3 regions of the Streptomyces sp. NPDC039423 genome follow, and region 2 is predicted to be linked to each of the others. Evidence: riboswitches for the same ligand, from Rfam matches in the RefSeq annotation. Region 2 holds a riboswitch; each other region holds the start of a gene.
The links. A riboswitch is a leader RNA that binds a small molecule or an ion and turns the genes downstream of it on or off. The one in region 2 is predicted to bind cyclic di-AMP.

Region 1 (7,148 bases), on a different contig from region 2:
GGGACCGACGTCCAGGTCGACAGCGTCCAGGAGTACGACGGCGGCAACTTCCAGCGCGGCACGGGCTCCGACGTCGTCGCCCGGCTCCTGGAGTCACCGCAGCGGGTCGAGCTGCGCGACATGGTCGCGGGCGGGACCGTCACCGTGCCCCTGCCGGCCGGGCACACCTACGTGGGGGCGTTCGGCCGGAACGTGCTCACCTACGACTCGCCCGGCGACGGCATGCGCTTCCACGTGCTCGACACGGAGACCGGGCAGGTGCGCGACCGGCTCGTCGAGGGCGTGCCGACGGGCGTCCACAGGTACGCCGTCCTGCCGGGCCTGGGGGACGCGGGCGGTCTGGTGATCGACCTGCCGGGGGCCGGCACGGTGTGGATGGACGTGACCCAGCGGCGGATCGTGCCGATCAGGACCGACGCCGAGCTGGCGACGAAACGTTACGCCCTCACCCCGGACCGGCTGCTGGTCTGGTCGGGCGGCCAGGTGTCCGTCTTCGGGCGGGGGAACCTCACCACGCCGGAGCGCGTGGTGCCGCTGCCCGAGAGCGCCGCCGTGCGGCTGCTGGGCCTGGTGGGCGGCGAGCTCGTCGTCGCCCGGCACGACCCGGCGCTCGGCCGGCTCGACGAGGACCTGCCGGTGTGGCGGGTCGAGGCCCGCCCGCTGGACGGGAGCGCCGCGCGCACCCTGCTGGCCCGGTCCAGCGGCAGGGCGTCCTTCACCCCCGACGGCGGGGTGCTGGTCCTGGGCGGCGCGAGCATGGCCGAGTGGGGCGTCCAGGCGCTGCGGGCCGACGCGGCGGGACGGGCCGTGGTGTCCCGCGAGGCGACGGTCCCGGTGAAGGCCGTACCGAACGCGATCCACCAACTGTCGTTCCAGCACGGGCGGCTGACCAGCGTGGAGGCGGTCGCGGCGGCCGGCCAGGCCGGTCTGTACAGCCGTACCGCCGGGCAGTCCGGCGGCGTACCCGTCCATGGCGAGCGCATGGACCGCGGCTGGGTGCCCGACCAGCCCGAGGCCTGCTTCCAGGGCTACTGCCCCACCTTCGCGGACACCGGCGACGGGCGCGTCGCGTACGGCGGGACCATGCGCATCTGGGGCGAGCCCGTCGTGCCCCTGCACCGGCTGGACGACGGCGCCCGGCTCCCGGCCACCCGGATCGACACCGGAGCCGACTACGCGGGCTTCATCGGCAGCTCCGGCCGCTGGGCGGCGGTCCGCGCGACCGTGGACGGGGCGGGTGTCACGCGGATCGTCGACCTCGACACCGGCAAGGTGACCAGGACGCTCCCGGTGTACGGGCTCTCCCTGTCGGGGACCACCCTGTGGACCGCCGCGAGCAAGGACGAGGTCGTGGGGTACGACGTCAGGACGGGTGCCCGGACGAAGGAGGTGTTCCTGCCCGGGTGCTTCCTCGGCGGCGTCGAGGTGGTCGGCCGCTGGCTGCACTGGAACTGCACCGGGTCGAGGAACGACGAGGGCGTGTACGACCTCGAGACCCGCACCGACACCCCGCTCGGCATCGGTCCCGGGGCGGGCGCCCGGCTCGGCGACGGGTTCGTCGTCTACCCGGCCGGCAGCGCCCTGAAGCTGAAGGACCTGCGGGACGGCGGCACGGTGCACACCCTCACCGAGGGACGCCGCTCCTACGACCCGTGGGCGGTCGACCCGGCCACCGGCTCCGTCGCCTGGGCGGACACCGGGAGCGCCGTCCACCTGGTCGGCAGCGGCGTGGCGCCGTCCGCGCCGGCGGTCGTCGACTCCGACGTGTTCGCGACGCAGGCGGTGAACGGCGGCGCGGCGCCCTGGCGGCCCCGCTGGTGGCTGTCCACGCCGACCACCTCGTGGCAGCTCACCCTCAGGAGCGCGACCACCGGCACCGTCGTGCGCACCCTGAGCGGCGGTCCGGCGCGGGCCGTGGTCGCCCCCGCCTGGGACGCCAAGGACGCCGCCGGCCGGCTGGTGGCGAACGGCGGGTACGCGTGGACGCTGACCGCGCAGCCGGTGGACGGCCGGGGAGGCGCCCTGACCACGTCCGGCACGGTGAACCTGACCGGTGCCGCCGCCGTGCGGCGCGACCACGCCGGCCCGGCCGGCCCGGACGCCGTGGGCGACCTGGTGTCGCTGAGCGGGACCGGTTCCCTCGCCTTCCGGCACGGCAGCGGGACGGGCACCCTGGCGGGTGCGACGACCGCCACCGGCTGGTCGACGTCCGCGCTGGTGGTGCCCTTCGGGGACCTGAGCGGCGACCGGTGCAACGACCTGCTGGTGCGGCTGGGCGGCGAACTGCGCGCCTACCGGCCGGGCTGCGGCAAGGCGCCGGCCACGACGACCCCGTACACCTCGCTGGGCACGACCTGGGCGCAGTTCAACGTGCTGACGTCACCCGGCGACCTGACCGGCGACGGCCGGGCGGACCTGGTGGCGCGTCAGACGACCACGGGTGACCTGTACCTGTACGCGGACGACGGCGCCGGCAAGCTCAAGGCGCGGGGCCGGATCGCGACGAACTGGAAGGGCTACCGGGCCGTGTTCGGCGCCGGCGACCTGAACGGCGACGGGGCCGGCGACCTGCTGGCGGTGGACGGCGCCAACTCCCTCTGGCGGTTCGACGGCACCGCGGCCGGCACGGTGAAGGCGCGCGTCCTGGTGTTCGGCGGCAACTGGGCCACCGGCCGTAACGCCTTCGTGGGCGTCGGCGACCTGAACAAGGACGGCAAGCCGGACCTGGTCTCCCGCAACGCCGCCGGTGACCTGCTGCGCAACAGCGGCAACGGGGCCGGGTCGTTCGGCTCCACGGTCAGGATCGGTACCGGCTGGCAGGGCTACAAGGGCCTGTTCTAGGTCGTGTCCGGCAGGGCCCGTACGGCGCGTGTTCTCCGTGCCGTACGGGCCCTGCCGTGTCGTACGGGGCGGGGCGCGGGGCGGTGGGGCGGGAGGGCCGCCGGGGCGGCGCGACGGCGCCGGTTCCCCCGATACCCGATCGGACGGCGGGCGCCATGGGGCTATGCTCAGGGGTGACTCGTCGAGGGCCGTTAGCTCAATTGGCAGAGCAGCGGACTTTTAATCCGTTGGTTGTGGGTTCGAGTCCCACACGGCCTACGCACTCGGCCCCGGTCCGGAGATCCTCCGGACCGGGGCCGTCGTCGTTCCCGGGCCCGCGGGCCGGTGCGTGTCCGGGCGGGCGCACCGGCCGGGCGGCTCGTCCGCGGTGCCCCGGCCGGTCAGGACAGGAACGCCGCCGCCGTCGCGGTGAATTGGGCGGGGTCGTCGAGCCAGGGGAAGTGCCCGGCTCCCGGCTGGACGCGGAGGTCGGCGTCCGGGAACAGGGCGGCGTAGGCGGCCATGGCGCCGGGCGGGGCGGCCACGTCGAACTCGCCGGCGAGGACCAGCACCGGTGAGGTCCGGCGGGCGAACGCGGCACGGACGGTGTCCGGGGCGAAGGCGCCTTCGGAGGCGTGGACCCGCGCGGCCTCGTCGTTGCGCTGTTCGTCACCGGCGGCGTGGTGGGCCCGCGCGGCCGCGTCCCAGCGGCCGTAGGTGAACGGCGCCATGGCCCGCCACGAGTCGGCGGTCCCCCTTCCGGCGACGATCGCCTCCAGCGCCGCGTACGCCGCCGGGAACCACGGCTCGTCCCGGCGCCGTGCCGCCGTGGCGAGACGCGCGTCGCCGGTGATGGGGACGTCCACGGCCAGCACGCTCGGCGTGACCAGCGCGAGCCTGCCGACGCGCCCGGGGTGGCGGGTCAGGTACAGCGCCGCCAGGTTGGCCCCGGCCGAGTGGGCGAGCAGGTCCATCCGCTCCAGGCCGAGGTGGCGCCGGAGGGCCTCCACGTCGTCGACGAGCCGGTCGCACCGGTAGGAGCCGGGGTCGGCGGGCACGTCCGAGCGCCCGGTGCCCCGGAGGTCCGGCATGACCAGCCGGCGGTGGGCGGTGAGGCCGCCGAGGTCACCGAGGTAGGCGGAGGCCTGCATCGGGCCGCCGGGCAGGCAGATCAGTGGGGTGCCGGCTCCGGACACGCGGTAGGCCAGCGTGGTGCCGTCGTCGGCGGTGAAGGAAGACATGGACGTGACCATGTCACCCCTGTCGGAGGGCGGCAACGAGGTTCCGGTGGGAGGGCGCCCGGGGGTGTTTCGTCCTCTCCGGGCGGCTACCAGCGATATTGGTTAGGGATCGTGCGCCGGATGGCGTAAGGTGGTGTTCACCGACGCGGGGTGGAGCAGCTCGGTAGCTCGCTGGGCTCATAACCCAGAGGTCGCAGGTTCAAATCCTGTCCCCGCTACTGAAGGCGAAGGCCCGGTGCATTGCGCACCGGGCCTTCGTCGTGCCCGGCCCTTTCCCGTGGCGCCTTTCCCGGGACGTGTGCACCCGTTCGCTCCGTGGGCACGCTGCGTAGTCGGTGGGTGTCGCAGCGCGGATGACGTGACGGTCCGTCAGTATCAGTGTGGTCGGTGCATGTTTCTGAGGCATGGTCAACTCGCCCGTATGTGCCCGGTTGTCGTCCGGTATATCCGGGGGCCGGGCGGTTAATGATCAGTAGGAACAGCTTGGAATCCGGAGCCCCCGTCTATTAACGTTCGATAACGCAGCGCGGTCGTCCCAGTCGTCGCAAGAGACGGCACCGCGCGCGTGCGCCGAATTCCGCAAGGGAACCGGGGAACCACCACCTTGGGGTGAATCGGGCCGAAGTGGGCCCGTAGGAGACCTTCCTGCTCCGAACCCGTCAGCTAACCCGGTAGGCGAGAAGGAAGGAAAGGAGTGCGCCTCCGTGGCGTCCAACAGGCCTGCCCCCGAAGCTCCATACGGCTCTCCCGCCTCGTTCCAGTCTTCGGGTATCCCGGACGCCGCACCCGTAAACGGGCAGTGGGAGGAATGGAACCCCACCGAGGAGACCGTCCGCCCCGTCCGGGGCCGGCACCGGGTGGCCAAGCAGCGCGGCGGACTCGCCCGTAGCTCCACCGTCCTCGGTGTCGGCGTGATCGCGGCGGTCGGCGCGGGCGGCATGGCCACCGCGCAGGACAAGCCGGCGGTCTCCATATCCCTGCCGGACGTCATCACCGACCACCTGCCGGACGCCGAGTCCCTGCCCGGCATCGGCTCGCTGATGTCCGACGACTCCGGATCCGGCGAGGACCGCCACGACGACGGGGCGCTCACCACCGCCTCCCTCACCACCCCCGCCGCCGACGCGGACGGGAGCGGCGGCGCGGACGCCGGCGAGGCGCTGCGCGCCCGCATCCTCCAGCAGGCCGAGCAGCAGCAGGCCACCGCCGACGCCGAGGCGAAGGCCGCCGCCGAGGCCGCCGCGGCCGAGCAGGCGGCCGCCGAGGCGAAGGCGCAGCAGACCGCCGCCGAGAAGCAGGCCGCCGAGGAGAAGGCGAAGGCAGAGGCCGAGGCGGAGGCCGAGGCGGAGGCCGCCGCGAAGGCGAAGGCGGCCGAGGCGGCCGCGGAGGCGGCCCGGCTGGCCGAGCAGGCCGCGAGCTGGTCCCTGCCGACCTCCTCGTACACCATCACCTCGACCTTCGGTCAGGCCGGCAGCATGTGGTCCTCCGGCTACCACACGGGCCTCGACCTCGCCGCTCCCACCGGCACGCCCGCCAAGGCCGTCCACAGCGGCACCGTGAAGTCGGCCGGCTGGTCGGGCTCGTACGGCTACCGCATCGTCCTGGAGCTGGAGGACGGCACGGAGGTCTGGTACTGCCACCTGTCGTCGATGACGGTCGGCGCCGGGCAGCAGGTCGGCACCGGCGAGACCATCGGCCGGGTCGGCGCCACCGGCAACGTGACCGGACCGCACCTGCACCTGGAGGTGCACACCGCGGGCGGCGAGGGCATCGACCCCATGGCGTGGCTGCGGGACAAGGGCCTCACCGTCTGACCCGTCCGAGCGCTCGCTCCGGACCACCCGTCCCCGGCAGCCCTGGCGGCGACCCCCCGACGCCAGGGCTGCCGGTTTCGTGGCCGAACACCCGGAATATCCCGTCCGGCCGCCGCGTTGATCCACGCCATGACCTCTCTGCGCACCCTGGGCACGTCCGACCTCCACGTCTTCCCCCTCGCCCTCGGCGGCAACGTCTTCGGCTGGACCGCCGACGAGGCGCAGTCCTTCGCCGTCCTCGACGCGTATGCGGCGGCGGGCGGCAACTTCGTCGACACGGCCGACAGCTACTCGGCGTGGGCCGCGGGCAACGAGGGCGGCGAGTCCGAGGCCGTCATCGGCAGGTGGATGGCCGCGCGCGGCAACAGGTCCGACATCGTCGTCGCCACCAAGGTCGGCGCCCACCCGGACTTCAAGGGACTCGGCGCCACGAACATCAAGGCCGCGGCCGAGGAGTCGCTGCGCCGCCTCGGCACGGACCACATCGACCTGTACTACACGCACTTCGACGACCCGTCCGTGCCGGTCGAGGAGATCGTCACCGCCCTCGACCAACTGGTGCGGGACGGCAAGGTACGCGCCGTCGGCGCCTCCAACATCTCCGCCGAGCGCCTCCGGGCCTCGCTGGACTTCGCCGAGCGTGAGGGCCTGGCGAAGTACGTCGCGCTTCAGCCGCACTACAACCTGGTCTCCCGCGACACCTACGAGGGCGCTCTCCAGGACACCGCCGAGCGCGCCGGCCTCGGTGCCGTGCCGTACTTCGCGCTCGCCTCCGGCTTCCTCACCGGCAAGTACCGGCCGGGCGCCCGGGTGGACAGCGCGCGGGCGGGCAGCGCGGCCAAGCACCTGGACGGCGAGCGCGGGCGCGAAGTCCTCGCCGCGCTGGACGCGGTCGCGGCGGCCCGGGGCGCCGAGATCGCCACCGTCGCCCTGGCGTGGCTCGCCGCCCGCCCGACCGTCACCGCGCCGCTCGCCTCGGCCCGTACGGTCGAGCAGCTACCCGCCCTGCTGGCGGTCGCCGAGCTGGAGCTCACCCCCGACGAGCTGGCGACGCTGACCGCCGCTTCGGCTTGACGGCCGCCTCGGCCTGACGGGCCGCGCCCCGCCGCCGCGCCTCGGCCTGACCGCTGCCTCGGCCTGACGGCCGGCGGGCGGGGTCAGAAGCGGTACGGGTTGTAGCCGCCGTAGTCGAGGTGCGGGGGTGGCGTCCACACCCGGCCGGTGGCCTGCGCGGCGTACGTGAGCGCCGGTCCGGCGACCTCCTTGCGCTGCC
Region 2 (7,148 bases):
GTTGACAGGAACCACGTCGAAGTAGTGGCCTACGCCACTGCGACTGCCTACCATCGATCACCGCAAGGTCGTTCACACTGACGCACGACCCACGCCGGGAGGCTCCTTTGCACCGCCTGCATCGCCGCCGTCGCACCGCGCTCTCCGTCTCCGCCGCGCTCCTGGCAGCGGCTCCGCTGCTGGCGGGCTGCGGGAGTGACACGCATCCCGGGGCGGCCGCCGTCGTCGACGGGGACCGGATCGAGGTGGCCGCCCTCCAGGCCCAGGTCAGGGACGTGCGCAGCGCCCAGGAGGCGTCGCCGCAGGCGAAGCAGCTCATCGAGGCCACCGGGGACCTGAACCGGGAGAAGCTGAACGGCATGATCTTCGACCGGGTGGTGGACAAGGTCGCCGCCGACAACGGGATCACCGCCAGCCGCAAGGAGGTCCAGGAGACCCGGCGGGCCGCCGCGGCGCAGAGCGGGGGCGAGGAGCAGCTCGCCGCGATGCTGCTCCAGCAGCAGGGCGTCGCGCCCGACGAGATCGACGCGGTGGTGCGGCGCAATGTGCTCATGAACAAGATCGCCGCCAAGCTGGGCGCCGGGAACACCCCGGAGGGGCAGCAGAAGCTGACCGAGGTGTTCGCCACCGCCTCCAAGGCGCTCGACATCGACGTGAACCCGCGGTACGGGACGTGGGACAACGACAAGATCCAGCTCGGCGAGTACAGCGCCCCCTGGCTCCGTCAGCCGGGCGGTCAGCGGCAGATGTAGGTTCGAGGGGTGAACGCCGACACCCCCGACACCCCCGGTACCGCCGACGACCCCGGACGGATCGTCCTCCTCACCGCCAGCCACCGCGTCGCCCCCGGGCTGCTGTCCTGGCCCGCGTGGCGGACGCTGCGCGGCGCCGGCCGGGTGCTGTGCGCCGACGAGGCGCACCCGCAGCTGCCGTACCTGCGCGAGGCGGGCGTCACCGTGGAGATCGCCGCGCCCACCGCGCGGGAGCTGGTGGACGCCTGCGCGGGCGGGAACACGGTGGTGGTCCTGGCGGCCGGCGAGGGTGACGGCGCCCTGACGGACGGGCTGGCCCGGATGGCGGGCTCCGGTCGGGTCGCGATGCCCGACCTGGAGCTGCTGCCCGGCTCGTACGACCTGCCGGGCGCCCGGCTGCTGGACCTGGTCGAGGTGATGGACCGGATCCGCCGCGAGTGTCCCTGGTCGTCGCGGCAGACGCACGAGGGCCTGGCCAAGTACGGCATCGAGGAGGCGTACGAACTCGTCGAGGCCATCGAGGACGGCGACCGCGACGAGCTGCGGGAGGAGCTCGGGGACGTCCTGCTCCAGGTGGTCTTCCACGCGCGGATCGCCGAGGAGCACGAGGAGGAGCCGTTCTCCGTCGACGACGTGGCGGGCACGATCGTCGAGAAGCTCATCCACCGCCACCCCCATGTCTTCGGCGACGAGCGCGCCGAGACGCCGGAGGAGGTCAAGGAGCACTGGCTGCGGACGAAGGCGATCGAGAAGCGGCGCGCGTCGGTGACGGACGGCGTCCCGCTCGGCCAGCCGGGCCTCGCCCTGGCGGCCAAGCTCGCGAGCCGGGTCCGCAACGCCGGTCTGGACGTCGCCCTCCCGTCCGGTGACGGCATCGGCTACGAGCTGCTGGCCCTCGCCGTACGGGCGGAGGCCGAGGGCGTCGACCCGGAGGCGGCCCTGCGCGCCGCGGGCCGCGCCTACCGGGACGCCATCCGCGCGGCGGAGGGGCAGGGCTCCTGACGGGTTAACGTCGGGGGCGTGACCGACCCGAACACCCCGCCCGAACTCTTCACCTGGGAGTTCGCCACCGACCCGTACCCCGCGTACGCCTGGCTCCGGGAGCACGCGCCCGTCCACCGCACCAGGCTGCCCAGCGGGGTGGAGGCGTGGCTGGTGACGCGGTACGCGGACGCGCGGCAGGCGCTGGCCGACCAGCGGCTGAGCAAGAACCCCGCGCACCACGACGAGCCCGAGCACGCCAAGGGCAAGACCGGCATCCCGGGCGAGCGCAAGGCCGAGCTGATGACGCATCTGCTCAACATCGACCCGCCGGACCACACCCGGCTGCGCCGGCTGGTGTCGAAGGCCTTCACGCCCCGGCGCGTGGCGGAGTTCGCGCCGCGTGTGCAGGAGCTCACGGACCGGTTGATCGACAATTTCGCTACAAAGGGGAGCGCGGACCTCATCCATGAGTTCGCCTTCCCGCTCCCCATCTATGCCATTTGCGACATGCTGGGCGTGCCCCGCGAGGACCAGGACGACTTCCGCGACTGGGCCGGGATGATGATCCGGCACGGCGGCGGGCCGCGCGGCGGGGTCGCCCGGTCGGTGAAGAAGATGCGCGGGTACCTCGCGGAGCTGATCCACCGCAAGCGCGAGAACCCGGGGGACGACCTGATCTCGGGGCTCATCAAGGCCTCCGACCACGGCGAGCACCTCACCGAGAACGAGGCCGCCGCGATGGCGTTCATCCTCCTCTTCGCGGGCTTCGAGACCACCGTGAACCTCATCGGCAACGGGGTCCACTCGCTGCTCCGCAACCCCGTCCAGCGCGAGCGCCTCCAGGCGTCCCTCGCCGCAGGTGAGCGGGGGCTGCTGGAGACCGGCGTCGAGGAACTGCTGCGCCACGACGGGCCGGTGGAGCTGGCCACCTGGCGGTTCGCGACCGAGCCGCTGACCATCGGCGGGGAGCGGATCGGCGCGGGCGACCCGGTGCTCGTCGTCCTCGCCGCGGCGGACCGGGACCCGGAGCGGTTCGCCGAGCCGGACACGCTCGACCTGGCGCGGCGGGACAACCAGCACCTCGGGTACGGGCACGGCATCCACTACTGCCTCGGCGCGCCGCTCGCGCGGCTGGAGGGGCAGACCGCGCTGGCGACGCTGCTGACCCGGTTGCCCGACCTCCGGCTTGCGGTGGATCCGGCCGATTTGCGGTGGCGGGGCGGGCTCATCATGCGTGGACTGCGCACGCTTCCGGTGGAGTTCACCCCGTTCGTCCCGTCCCGCGGCTGACGGTCCGTCATTTCTGTGATCTTCGCGTAATCTCCGGTGCATCGACTTGTGACTGACGTTCGAATGCCGCTACGTTCACCGTCACCTCAGCAGTCACGCGAAAGGCAGCACCGCATGCGCTCCGGGAACGGCCGGCACCGACGACCCCGTCAAGCCCCCGCCATCGTCGTCGCGGCAGGGGTGACCGGATCCGCCATCGCGCTCCCGCTGCTCGGCGCGGGTTCCGCGTCGGCGGCCGACGCCGCCACCTGGGACCGGGTGGCCGAGTGCGAGTCCGGCGGCATGTGGAGCGCCGACCTCGGCAACGGTTTCTACGGCGGCCTCCAGATGTCGCAGGAGACCTGGGAGTCGTACGGCGGCCTCGCCCACGCCGCCCGCCCCGACCTCGCCAGCCGCAGCGAGCAGATCCTGGTCGCCGAAAAGGTCTACGCCGCGACCGGAGTGAGGGCGTGGGAGACCTGCGCCCCCATCGCGGGCCTGGGCGGCGCCGCCGAGGCGACCGCCACCGACCCCACGACGGCCGCCCCGGCGGCCCCCGGGACGACGGACGCGCCCGACCCGGCCGAGACGCTGGAGGATCCGGCCGCGCCCGCGAAGCCCACGCCGTCGAAGCCGGCCGGGACCCCGCTGCCCGCCGAGCCCGCCCCGTCGGCGCCCGGCGCGCCGGCGAGCCCGGCCCCGGGCACCGGCAAGCACCGGGGCGAGGCCGCCAAGGAGGAGACTCCGGTGACGGAGCCGGCCGCTCCGGCCGACCCCACCGCCCCGGCCGACCCCACCGCCCCGCCCGTCCCGGGTGCCACGGCGGGTGACGGCGGCCTGGAGGCCACCGGCCCCGACGGGACCGGCGATTCGGCCACGGGGCGCGAAACGGACGGGCATCCCTCGCGCGGTGACGGGGCGACACGCGACCCGGGCAGCGTCGCGCCCGGCGCGTACACCGTCCGCCCCGGGGACAACCTCTCCGACATCGCGGAGGAGCAGAAGGTCCCCGGCGGCTGGCCGGCCCTCTACGAGGCCAACCAGGACACCGTCGGTGCCGACCCGGACCTCATCGTCCCCGGTCAGAGCCTGGAGCTGACGGCCGATCAGCCGTAGGTATCCGCCCCTATGTCCGCTTCTGTGTAAGTGAGACATGAATCTCTTCACACCGATCGGCGTTCCGGGAGCGACGGAACCGCACAATCCGCCCTTCACCTGCGTAAACGCCCGTCAAGGGCCGTCGCATAAGGGCGGATTGACCCCGATGTCCGTCTTTGAACTTCGGGAAGGTCTGTGTCTACGGTCGTGACCGCTCGCCACCGCGGGCCCCATCGACCGGAACGCCGAATCCTGCCGCCGGCCGTTGGGAACAGTCGTCGCTTCACGCGCCGGAGGCAGGAGCGGGGGACCCAAGGTACGTGCCGGGCCCGGCCATGGAGACATGGCACGGGGACGGCTTGGGGTGAAGCCGCGCGCACCACGGTGCCGCGCGGCCGGGCAGCTCACGCCCGAACCCGACAGCTCACCTCGCAGGCGTCGGTGAGGAGATGTCCCATGCTGTTCTCCGGCAAGGCCAAGCACCGTCGCCCCTCCAAGGCCGCCCGATTCGCCGCGTTCGCCGGCATCACCGGCGTCGCCGTCGCCGCCCCGCTGCTGGGCGCCACCTCCGCCTCGGCGGCCACCTCCGCCGAGTGGGACAAGGTCGCCCAGTGCGAGTCCGGCGGCGACTGGTCCATCAACACCGGCAACGGCTACTACGGCGGCCTCCAGTTCTCGGCGTCCACCTGGGCCGCGTACGGCGGCACCGCCTACGCCTCGACCGCCGACCAGGCCTCGAAGTCCCAGCAGATCGAGATCGCCGAGAAGGTCCTCGCCAGCCAGGGCAAGGGTGCCTGGCCGAGCTGCGGCGTCGGTCTGTCCGGCGCCTCCTACGACGGCGGCGCCGAGCAGGCCCAGCCGCAGCAGGAGCGCGAGGCCGAGCAGCCCACCACGCGCAGCGAGAAGCGCACCGCGCCGAAGGCCGCGCCCAAGGCCGAGGCCGCGCCGAAGGCCGAGTCCAAGAAGACCGTCACCACCCCGACCGGCAAGAAGGTCGAGAAGGGTGACGGCGAGTACAAGGTGAAGGCCGGCGACACCCTCAGCACCATCGCCGCCGAGAAGAAGGTCTCCGGTGGCTGGGAGAAGCTCTTCGAGCTGAACAAGGACATCGTCGACGACGCCGACCTGATCTACCCGGGTCAGCAGCTCCACCTGAGCTGACCCCGCACACCACCCCGGTCCGGCGCGCCCCTTCCCCCGTGCGTGCCGGGCCGGGGTCTTCCCGTTCGCGCGCCTGAGCGGCTCCGCGCACACGTGCGGTCGCGCGCTTGAGCGACCCCCCGCACACGCGAACTACTCGTCGGTAAGTTTCGTGGCGTTATGTCCGTGAAGCGGCCTCGTGAGCCCTTTTTCGTCCCAGGAGGCGGGCGTCGGCTGGTCACGGCTCCCGGGCCGGTTAGGCTCTTGCCGCAAGGCCGAAGAGACCCTGCACCGCATGCGTCACATTTTGCGTCACATCCCAGAAGGAGATGCTCGTGCCGTCCATCGACGTCGTCGTAGCCCGGGAAATCCTGGACTCCCGAGGCAACCCCACGGTCGAGGTCGAGGTCGGCCTCGACGACGGCAGCACCGGCCGTGCTGCCGTCCCGTCCGGTGCCTCCACCGGAGCGTTCGAGGCCCTCGAGCTCCGCGACGGTGACAAGGACCGCTACCTCGGCAAGGGTGTCGAGAAGGCCGTCCTCGCCGTCATCGAGCAGATCGGCCCGGAGCTCGTCGGCTACGACGCCACCGAGCAGCGGCTGATCGACCAGGCGATGTTCGACCTGGACGCCACCCCGGACAAGTCCTCGCTCGGCGCCAACGCCATCCTCGGCGTCTCCCTCGCCGTGGCGCACGCCGCCTCCGAGGCGTCCGACCTCCCGCTGTTCCGCTACCTGGGCGGCCCGAACGCGCACCTGCTGCCCGTTCCGATGATGAACATCCTGAACGGCGGCTCGCACGCCGACTCCAACGTGGACATCCAGGAGTTCATGATCGCCCCCATCGGCGCGGAGTCCTTCTCCGAGGCCCTGCGCTGGGGCGCCGAGGTCTACCACACCCTGAAGAAGGTCCTGAAGGAGAAGGGCCTCTCCACGGGTCTGGGCGACGAGGGCGGCTTCGCCCCGAACCTCGACTCCAACCGCGCCGCCCTCGACCTCATCCTCGAGGCCATCAAGCAGGCCGGCTACGCCCCGGGCAAGGACATCGCCCTGGCGCTCGACGTCGCCGCCTCCGAGTTCTACAAGGACGGCTCGTACGAGTTCGAGGGCAAGTCCCGCTCGGCCGCCGAGATGACGGACTACTACGCCGAGCTCGTGGACGCGTACCCGCTGGTCTCCATCGAGGACCCGCTGTTCGAGGACGACTGGGAGGGCTGGAAGGTCATCACCGAGAAGCTCGGCGCCCGCGTCCAGCTCGTCGGTGACGACCTGTTCGTCACCAACCCCGAGCGCCTGGCGCGCGGCATCGAGGAGGGCGCCGCCAACGCCCTGCTGGTCAAGGTCAACCAGATCGGCTCGCTGACCGAGACCCTGGACGCCGTCGAGATGGCCCAGCGCAACGGCTTCAAGTGCATGATGTCGCACCGCTCCGGCGAGACCGAGGACGTCACCATCGCCGACCTGGCCGTCGCCACCAACTGCGGCCAGATCAAGACCGGCGCCCCGGCCCGCTCCGAGCGCGTCGCCAAGTACAACCAGCTCCTGCGCATCGAGGAGATCCTCGACGACGCCGCCGTGTACGCGGGCCGCAGCGCCTTCCCGCGCTTCAAGGGCTGAGCCCACGGGCCGGCCACCAGCTCGGCCTCCGTACGTCCCCGGCCACGGTCCCGTACCGTGTCCGGGGACGTACGTACGTAACGGGCAAGGGGAGGCGGGTAGACAGATGGCCCGGGACCGGTTCTCCACCGCGACCAGGCTGCGGCTGCTCGGCGAGCAGACCGCCGCCCGTGTCTACCGCTCCCAGACCCGGCGCCAGGCCCGCCGCTCCCGGCTCACCGGCCGCGCGGCCTTCCTGGCGCTGGTCGTCTGCTCCCTGGTGGTGGCGCTGGCCTACCCGATGCGCCAG
Region 3 (7,148 bases), on a different contig from region 2:
CGTCGTCTCCGGAAGGGCGCGGTTCACGGCGTACACCCGGCCCGTGTAGTCGGCCTCCAGGAGGTTGCGGAGGACCGTGCGGCCGACCCCGCCGGGCGCGCGGCCGGCGCCGACGACGGCGACGGAGCCGGGGGCGAGGAGCCGCTGCACCGACCTGGCCTCGGCGCGCTGTTCGCGGGCGCGCTGGACCGCCAGGGAGCGGTCGGTGGGCTCCAGGTCGAGGTGGAGGCGCACGGCACCGTCCTCGAAGCTGCGCTTCTGGGTGTACCCGGCGTCGGTGAACACCTTGATCATCTTGTTGTTGGCGGGCAGGACCTCGGCCGCGAACCGCCGGATGCCCCGCTCGCGCGCGACGGCCGCGATGTGTTCGAGGAGCGCGGAGGCCACGCCCCGCCCCTGGTGGGCGTCCTGGACGAGGAAGGCGACCTCGGCCTCGTCCGCCGGGGCGGAGGCGGGCAGCCCCTGCTCGTTGATCCGGTCGTAACGCACGGTGGCGATGAACTCGCCGCCGATCGTGGCCGCCAGGCCCACCCGGTCCACGTAGTCGTGGTGGGTGAAGCGGTGCACGTCCTTGGCGGAGAGCCGGGGGTAGGGTGCGAAGAACCGGTAGTACTTCGACTCGTCCGAGACCAGCTCGTAGAAGCTGACCAGGCGCTCGGCGTCATCCGTGGTGATCGGCCTGATCCGCGCGGTGCCGCCGTCCCGCAGCACGACGTCGGCCTCCCAGTGGTCGGGGTACACGTGTTCCGGCTGATCCGACGGGGTCCGCATGGGCCCCAGGGTACGGTGCGGGCCGCCGGTCGCGGAGGTGCTGTGGACAACGCAGGGTGAGGCGGGCCGAGCGGCGGTCCGGGCCCGCGAGGCCGGTTCGAGCACCCTGCGGGACATGAGAGACTGGCTGCGACAACTGGTCTAGACAACCTCCGAGACTCGAAGGGCAACACCATGGCTGAGCGCCGCGTCAACGTCGGCTGGGCCGAGGGCCTGCACGCCCGCCCCGCCTCCATCTTCGTCCGCGCCGCCACGGCCGCCGGCGTCCCCGTGACGATCGCCAAGGCCGACGGCAACCCCGTCAACGCCGCGTCGATGCTCGCGGTGCTGGGCCTGGGCGCGCAGGGCGGCGAGGAGATCGTGCTCGCTTCGGACGCGGAGGGCGCGGACGCCGCCCTGGACCGTCTGGCGAAGCTGGTCGCCGAGGGGCTCGAGGAGCTCCCCGAGACGGTCTGACCCCCTCGGTCGCGCACCACGCACGACAGCTTCGGGCGGAGCCGTTCCCCAGACACCGGGGGAACGGCTCCGCCTTTTCCGTCCGGTCACGGGAAACGGGCACACGCCAATTCCGGCGAGGGAAATGCGGGGCGATAATTCCCCCTGTTTGTATACGGCACCGCCGTTAATGAGGGATGCCCGCGGTGTTTACGCGGTGTTGCGAAGTCCTCACGTACGCGCCCGCCTGGCGTGCCGGGGAGCGCCGCAACCGGTGGGTGGCGAGCCAGCGCTCGACGTGGACGGCGGTGAGCGTGCGGGCGCGTTCGGCGTCGCCCCGGGCCACGGCGTCCACGATCGCGCCGTGCTCGGCCCAGGCGTCCGCCGGACGGGCGGGCGTCTCGACCGCGTACATCCAGGTGGTCTTGTGCCGGAGCTGGGTGAGCAGCGCGGTCAGGGCGGGGCTGCCGGACGCCTGGGCGAGCGTCTCGTGGAACCACCCGCCCAGCGAGCGGAGGTCCTCCGTCCGACCCGCGCGCGCCCGCTCCTGACCCAGCCTGACCAGGCCCCGCAGCACCTTGAGGTGGGCCTCGGTGCGGCGCTGGGCGGCACGGGCGGCGCCGAGGGGCTCCAGCAGGGTGCGCATCTCCAGCAGGTCGGCCGCCTCCTGCTCGGTGGGTTCGGCGACGCAGGCGCCGGCATGGCGGCGGGTGGTGACGAAGCCCTCCGACTCCAGGGTGCGCAGCGCCTCGCGGACCGGGACGCGGGAGACGCCGTAGCGGCGGGCCAGGTGTTCCTCGGTGAGCCGGCTGCCGCGCTCGAACACGCCGTTGACGATGTCGTCGCGGATCGCCGTGCATACCGAGTGCGCTGGAATGCGCATACCAGAACCCCCTGTGAACCGCGCGAAATTCAAACGCTTGACGCTTGTGCGATGACTCTATTGCAGCGGGCCGAAAATTCCGACAGTCGCCCGGAATCCATGGAGTTCTTTTCGGCCTCGTGCGGGACGCGACACGACGAAGGCCCCGGTTCGTGTCCCGAACCGGGGCCTGTCGGAGGAGCGGAGGCGGTCAGACGTTGACGCCGTGCGAGCGGAGGTACGCGACGGGGTCGATGTCCGAGCCGTAGTCGGCGCCTGTGCGGGCCTCGAAGTGCAGGTGCGGGCCGGACGAGTTGCCGGTCGAGCCGGAGAGGCCTATCTGCTGCCCCGGCATCACGGTCTGGCCGACCGAGACGTTGATCGAGGCCAGGTGGCCGTACTGGGTGTACGTGCCGTCGTTCATCCGGATGACGATGTTGTTGCCGTACGCGCCGCCCCAGCCGGCCTCGACGACGGTGCCGGCGCCCACGGAGACGACGGTGGTGCCGGAGGCGGCGTGGAAGTCGACGCCGGTGTGGCTGCCGGAGGACCACATGGCGCCACCGGTCTGGTAGCCGGTGCTGACGTAGCTGCCGGCGATGGGCGCCTGGAAGGAGTTCAGCCGCTTGCGCTCGGCCTCGCGGTCGGCGCGCTCCTTGGCGTCGCGGGCCGCCTTCACCCGGGCCTCGGCCTTGAGCTTCGCCTCGGCCTCGGCCTTCGCCTGGGCGGCGGCCTTGGCCGCCGTCTCCTGGGCCTCCAGTTCCTGGGCCTCGGCCTGGGCGTCGATCTGCTCGGCGAGCGTGTCGGTGATGACCGCCTGGTTGAGGCCGGTGTCCTCGAGCGAGCCGGGTGCGGCGTCCGGGGCGGCGGCGAGCGCCGGGGAAGCGAGGGTTCCGATGACGCCGGTGGTGGCGAGGGCCGCGACTCCGGCGACGTGTGCGCTCTTGCGGCTCAGGCGGCTCGGGGCACGGTGCTTCCCGGTGGCACGGGTGAACGCCATGAAGTGGCTGATCCTTTCCTTCCTTCTCGCCTACCGGGTTAGCTGACGGGTTCGGAGCAGGAAGGTCTCCTACGGGCCCCTCCGCGGCTGCGAAGGCGTCCGATTCACCCCAGGGACTTCATGGGTCCCCGGCTCCCCTGGCTCGCGCCTGACGGGGACTCGGCGATGGCTGCCCGGTGCCGCGGGTGCGGCGGGTACCGGTCGGACAGCCCATCAGACGCTAAGCGGCCGATCTTTCAATCACCAAACAGACACGGTTTTTTGTAGCGCACGCCACAGGGCAGACACCGAATCTCCGCAACAAACCGGACATTTGGCCGGGCATCCGGGAGGGGGACACGGGTGGACCCCGGCGTCGGGGGACGCCGGGGTCCGGGAGCGGTCGCGGAAGCGGGGCGACAGCGTCAATCAGCCGGTGACCACGGTCACTTGGCCGATTCCGAGCGCCTCGACGGGCTCCTTGATCCGAGCGGCGTCCCCGACGAGGACCGTGACCAGACGGTCCACCGGGAAGGCGCTGACGACCGCCGCGGTGGCCTCCACGGTGCCCGTCTCGGCGAGCCGGGCGTACATCTGCGCCTGGAAGTCGTCGGGGAGGTGCTGCTCGACCTGGTCGGCGAGGGTGCCCGCGACGGAGGCGGCCGTCTCGTACTTGAGGGGGGCGACGCCCACCAGGTTCTGCACGGCCGTCTCGCGCTCGGCGTCGGTCAGTCCCTCGGCGGCGAGGGTACGCAGCACCTTCCACAGGTCGTCGAGGGCCGGGCCGGTGTTCGGGGTGTCGACCGAGCCGCTGATGGCGAGCATGGCGGCCCCGCCGTCCGGGCCGGAGCGCAGTACCTGGCCGAAGGCCCGTACGCCGTAGGTGTAGCCCTTCTCCTCGCGCAGGACCTTGTCGAGGCGGGAGGTGAGCGTGCCGCCCAGGCAGTAGGTGCCGAGCACCTGGGCGGGCCAGACCCGGTCGTGCCGGTCGGGGCCGATCCGGCCGATGAGGAGCTGGGTCTGCACGGCGCCGGGGCGGTCGACGATGACGACCCTGCCGCTGTCGTCCGCCGTCACGGGCGGCACGGGGCGGGGCTCGGCCGAGTCGCCGGTCCAGGCGCCGATGGTGTCGGCGAGCACCGCGTCGAGGTCGACGCCGGTGAGGTCGCCGACGACGACCGCGGTGGCGGTGGCGGGACGCATGTGCGCCTCGTAGAAGGCGCGCACGGCCGCCGCGTCGATCCGGGCGACGGTCTCCTCGGTGCCCTGGCGGGGGCGGGACATGCGGGAGGTGGCCGGGAACAGCTCCTTGGAGAGCTGCATGGCGGCACGGCGGCCCGGGTTGGCGATCTCGTGCGGGATCTCGTCCAGCCGGTTGCGGACGAGCCGCTCGACCTCGCTGTCGGCGAACGCGGGGGCGCGCAGGGCCTCGGCGACCAGTCCGAGGGCCTTGCCGAGCCGGGAGACGGGGACCTCCAGGGAGACGCGTACACCGGGGTGGTCGGCGTGCGCGTCGAGGGTGGCGCCGCAGCGCTCCAGCTCTGCGGCGAACTCCTCCGCCGAGTGCTTGTCGGTGCCTTCGGAGAGGGCCCGCGCCATGATCGTGGCGACGCCGTCCAGGCCCTCGGGCTCGGCCTCCAGCGGGGCGGCGAGGAAGATCTCGACGGCCACGACCTGCTGGCCGGGACGGTGGCAGCGCAGCACGGTCAGGCCGTTGTCCAGCGTGCCGCGGTCGGGCGCGGGGAAGGCCCACGGCTTGGGCGTGCCCGCCTGGGGCTGCGGGTGGAACTCCATGGACGTCAGGGACACAGCGGCGTCGCTCACTGGTCGGCTCCCTCTTCTACCTGGTCGCTGTGGTCGGTGCCGGCGGGTTCGTAGACCAGCACCGCCCGGTTGTCGGGGCGGAGGCGGGCCTTGGCCACCGCCTGCACCTCCTCGGCGGTGACGTCCAGGACGCGCTGGACGGCGGTCAGGGCGAGCTGGGGGTCGCCGAACAGCACGGCGAACCGGCACAGTTCGTCGGCGCGGCCGGCGACCGTGCCGAGCCGGTCCAGCCACTCGCGCTCGAGCTGGGCCTGGGCGCGCTCCATCTCCTCGGGCGTGGGGCCCTCGGCGGCGAACCGGGCGAGCTCGTCGTCGACGGCCGCCTCGATGTCGGGGACCTCGACGCCACCGGACGTCTTGACGTCCAGCCAGCCGAGCGAGGGGGCGCCCGCCAGACGGAGCAGGCCGAAGCCGGCGGCCACGGCCGTGCGGTCGCGGCGCACCAGGCGGTTGTGCAGCCGCGACGACTCGCCGCCGCCCAGGACCGTGAGGGCGATGTCGGCGGCGTCGCACTCGCGGGTGCCGTCGTGCGGGAGCCGGTAGGCGGCCATCAGGGCGCGGGCCGGCACCTCCTCGACGACGACCTCACGGAGCTGCTCGCCGATGACCTCGGGCAGCGTCCCGCCCCGGGGCGGCTGCTTGCCGTCGTGGGAGGGGATGGAGCCGAAGTACTTCTCGACCCAGGCGAGCGTCTGCTCGGGGTCGATGTCGCCGACGACCGACAGGACGGCGTTGTTGGGCGCGTAGTACGTGCGGAAGAAGTTCCGCGCGTCCTCCAGGGTGGCGGCGTCCAGGTCCGCCATGGAGCCGATCGGGGTGTGGTGGTACGGGTGGCCCTCGGGGTAGGCGAGGGCGGTCAGCTTCTCGAAGGCCGTGCCGTACGGAACGTTGTCGTACCGCTGGCGGCGCTCGTTCTTGACGACGTCCCGCTGGTTCTCCATGGACTCGTCGTCGAGCGCGGCGAGCAGGGAGCCCATCCGGTCGGCTTCCAGCCACAGCGCCAGCTCGAGCTGGTGGGCGGGTACGGTCTCGAAGTAGTTGGTGCGCTCGAAGCTGGTCGTACCGTTGAGGGAGCCGCCGGCACCCTGCACCAGTTCGAAGTGGCCGTTGCCCTGGACCTGCTTCGACCCCTGGAACATCAGGTGCTCGAAGAGGTGGGCCAGGCCGGTGCGGCCCTCGACCTCGTGGCGGGAGCCGACGTCGTACCAGAGGCAGACCGCGGCGACCGGGGTCAGGTGGTCCTCGGAGAGCACCACGCGCAGGCCGTTGGCCAGGCGGTGCTCGGTCGCTGTCAGGCCGCCGGAGCCGGCCTGGGCTGTGGCCGTGTGACCCATGGGCATGTACGTCCCTTCGATCGCTATGGGGGAAAGATCCAGCTGCGGGCCGCTGGGAAGTCCTGCCACTGTATGCGGCCCTCGCGACCTGCCGTGGACCGCTGTGGAAGTCCTGCCACTGTATGCAAGCGGACTGACACCCGGTGGAGTTCCCGGATCCCCGTCGCGTCCCTCTTCCGGGTCGCGGTCGGCGTTGTCAGTGGGACGGTCCACAATGGGCGTCGTCAGATCAACCTTGTTGGTGAAGGAGCCGCAGCCGCGATGGCCCGCCGCAGCACGAAGACCACGCAGCCCGACGACTTCGAGGAGAAGATCCTCGACATCGACGTCGTCGACGAAATGCAGGGCTCCTTCCTCGAGTACGCGTACTCGGTGATCTACTCCCGGGCCCTGCCGGACGCCCGTGACGGCATGAAGCCGGTGCACCGCCGGATCGTGTACCAGATGAACGAGATGGGGCTGCGGCCCGAGCGCGGCTTCGTGAAGTGCGCCCGGGTGGTCGGCGAGGTGATGGGCAAGCTCCACCCGCACGGCGACGCGTCGATCTACGACGCCCTGGTGCGCATGGCGCAGCCGTTCTCGATGCGCCTGCCGCTGGTGGACGGGCACGGCAACTTCGGCTCCCTGGGCAACGACGACCCGCCGGCGGCGATGCGGTACACCGAGTGCCGGATGGCCGACGCGACGTCCCTGATGACGGAGTCGATCGACGAGGACACGGTCGACTTCAACCCGAACTACGACGGTCAGGAGCGCGAGCCGGCCGCGCTGCCCGCCGCCTTCCCGAACCTGCTGGTGAACGGCGCGTCCGGGATCGCGGTCGGCATGGCCACCAACATGCCCCCGCACAACCTGGGCGAGGTCATCGCCGCCGCCCGCCACCTGATCCGGCACCCGGGCGCCGACCTGGACACCCTGATGCGGTACGTGCCGGGCCCCGACC

Region 1: another riboswitch for cyclic di-AMP. It lies ahead of ACZ7LK_RS27025 (M23 family metallopeptidase); the one in region 2 lies ahead of ACZ7LK_RS20295 (transglycosylase family protein).
Region 3: another riboswitch for cyclic di-AMP. It lies ahead of ACZ7LK_RS28345 (M23 family metallopeptidase); the one in region 2 lies ahead of ACZ7LK_RS20295 (transglycosylase family protein).

Annotation. Positions count from the first base shown of each region.
Region 1 covers NZ_JBVKAH010000010.1:16,905-24,052, reverse strand. The annotation lists gene ACZ7LK_RS27045 (FG-GAP-like repeat-containing protein) at 1-2,841, shown strand, start outside; tRNA gene ACZ7LK_RS27040 (tRNA-Lys) at 3,027-3,099, shown strand; gene ACZ7LK_RS27035 (alpha/beta fold hydrolase) at 3,222-4,061, opposite strand; tRNA gene ACZ7LK_RS27030 (tRNA-Met) at 4,206-4,279, shown strand; cyclic di-AMP (ydaO/yuaA leader) riboswitch at 4,620-4,754, shown strand; gene ACZ7LK_RS27025 (M23 family metallopeptidase) at 4,766-5,875, shown strand; gene ACZ7LK_RS27020 (aldo/keto reductase) at 6,005-6,949, shown strand; gene ACZ7LK_RS27015 (PrsW family intramembrane metalloprotease) at 7,033-7,148, opposite strand, start outside.
Region 2 covers NZ_JBVKAH010000006.1:103,009-110,156, reverse strand. The annotation lists gene ACZ7LK_RS20315 (SurA N-terminal domain-containing protein) at 117-752, shown strand; gene ACZ7LK_RS20310 (nucleoside triphosphate pyrophosphohydrolase) at 762-1,754, shown strand; gene ACZ7LK_RS20305 (cytochrome P450 family protein) at 1,773-3,026, shown strand; gene ACZ7LK_RS20300 (transglycosylase family protein) at 3,207-4,121, shown strand; cyclic di-AMP (ydaO/yuaA leader) riboswitch at 4,382-4,556, shown strand; gene ACZ7LK_RS20295 (transglycosylase family protein) at 4,560-5,264, shown strand; gene eno (phosphopyruvate hydratase) at 5,573-6,859, shown strand; gene ACZ7LK_RS20285 (FtsB family cell division protein) at 6,966-7,148, shown strand, end outside.
Region 3 covers NZ_JBVKAH010000011.1:114,465-121,612, forward strand. The annotation lists gene ACZ7LK_RS28330 (bifunctional acetate--CoA ligase family protein/GNAT family N-acetyltransferase) at 1-771, opposite strand, end outside; gene ACZ7LK_RS28335 (HPr family phosphocarrier protein) at 946-1,227, shown strand; gene ACZ7LK_RS28340 (GntR family transcriptional regulator) at 1,394-2,089, opposite strand; gene ACZ7LK_RS28345 (M23 family metallopeptidase) at 2,280-3,068, opposite strand; cyclic di-AMP (ydaO/yuaA leader) riboswitch at 3,082-3,243, opposite strand; gene ACZ7LK_RS28350 (M16 family metallopeptidase) at 3,477-4,871, opposite strand; gene ACZ7LK_RS28355 (M16 family metallopeptidase) at 4,868-6,205, opposite strand; gene ACZ7LK_RS28360 (DNA gyrase/topoisomerase IV subunit A) at 6,467-7,148, shown strand, end outside.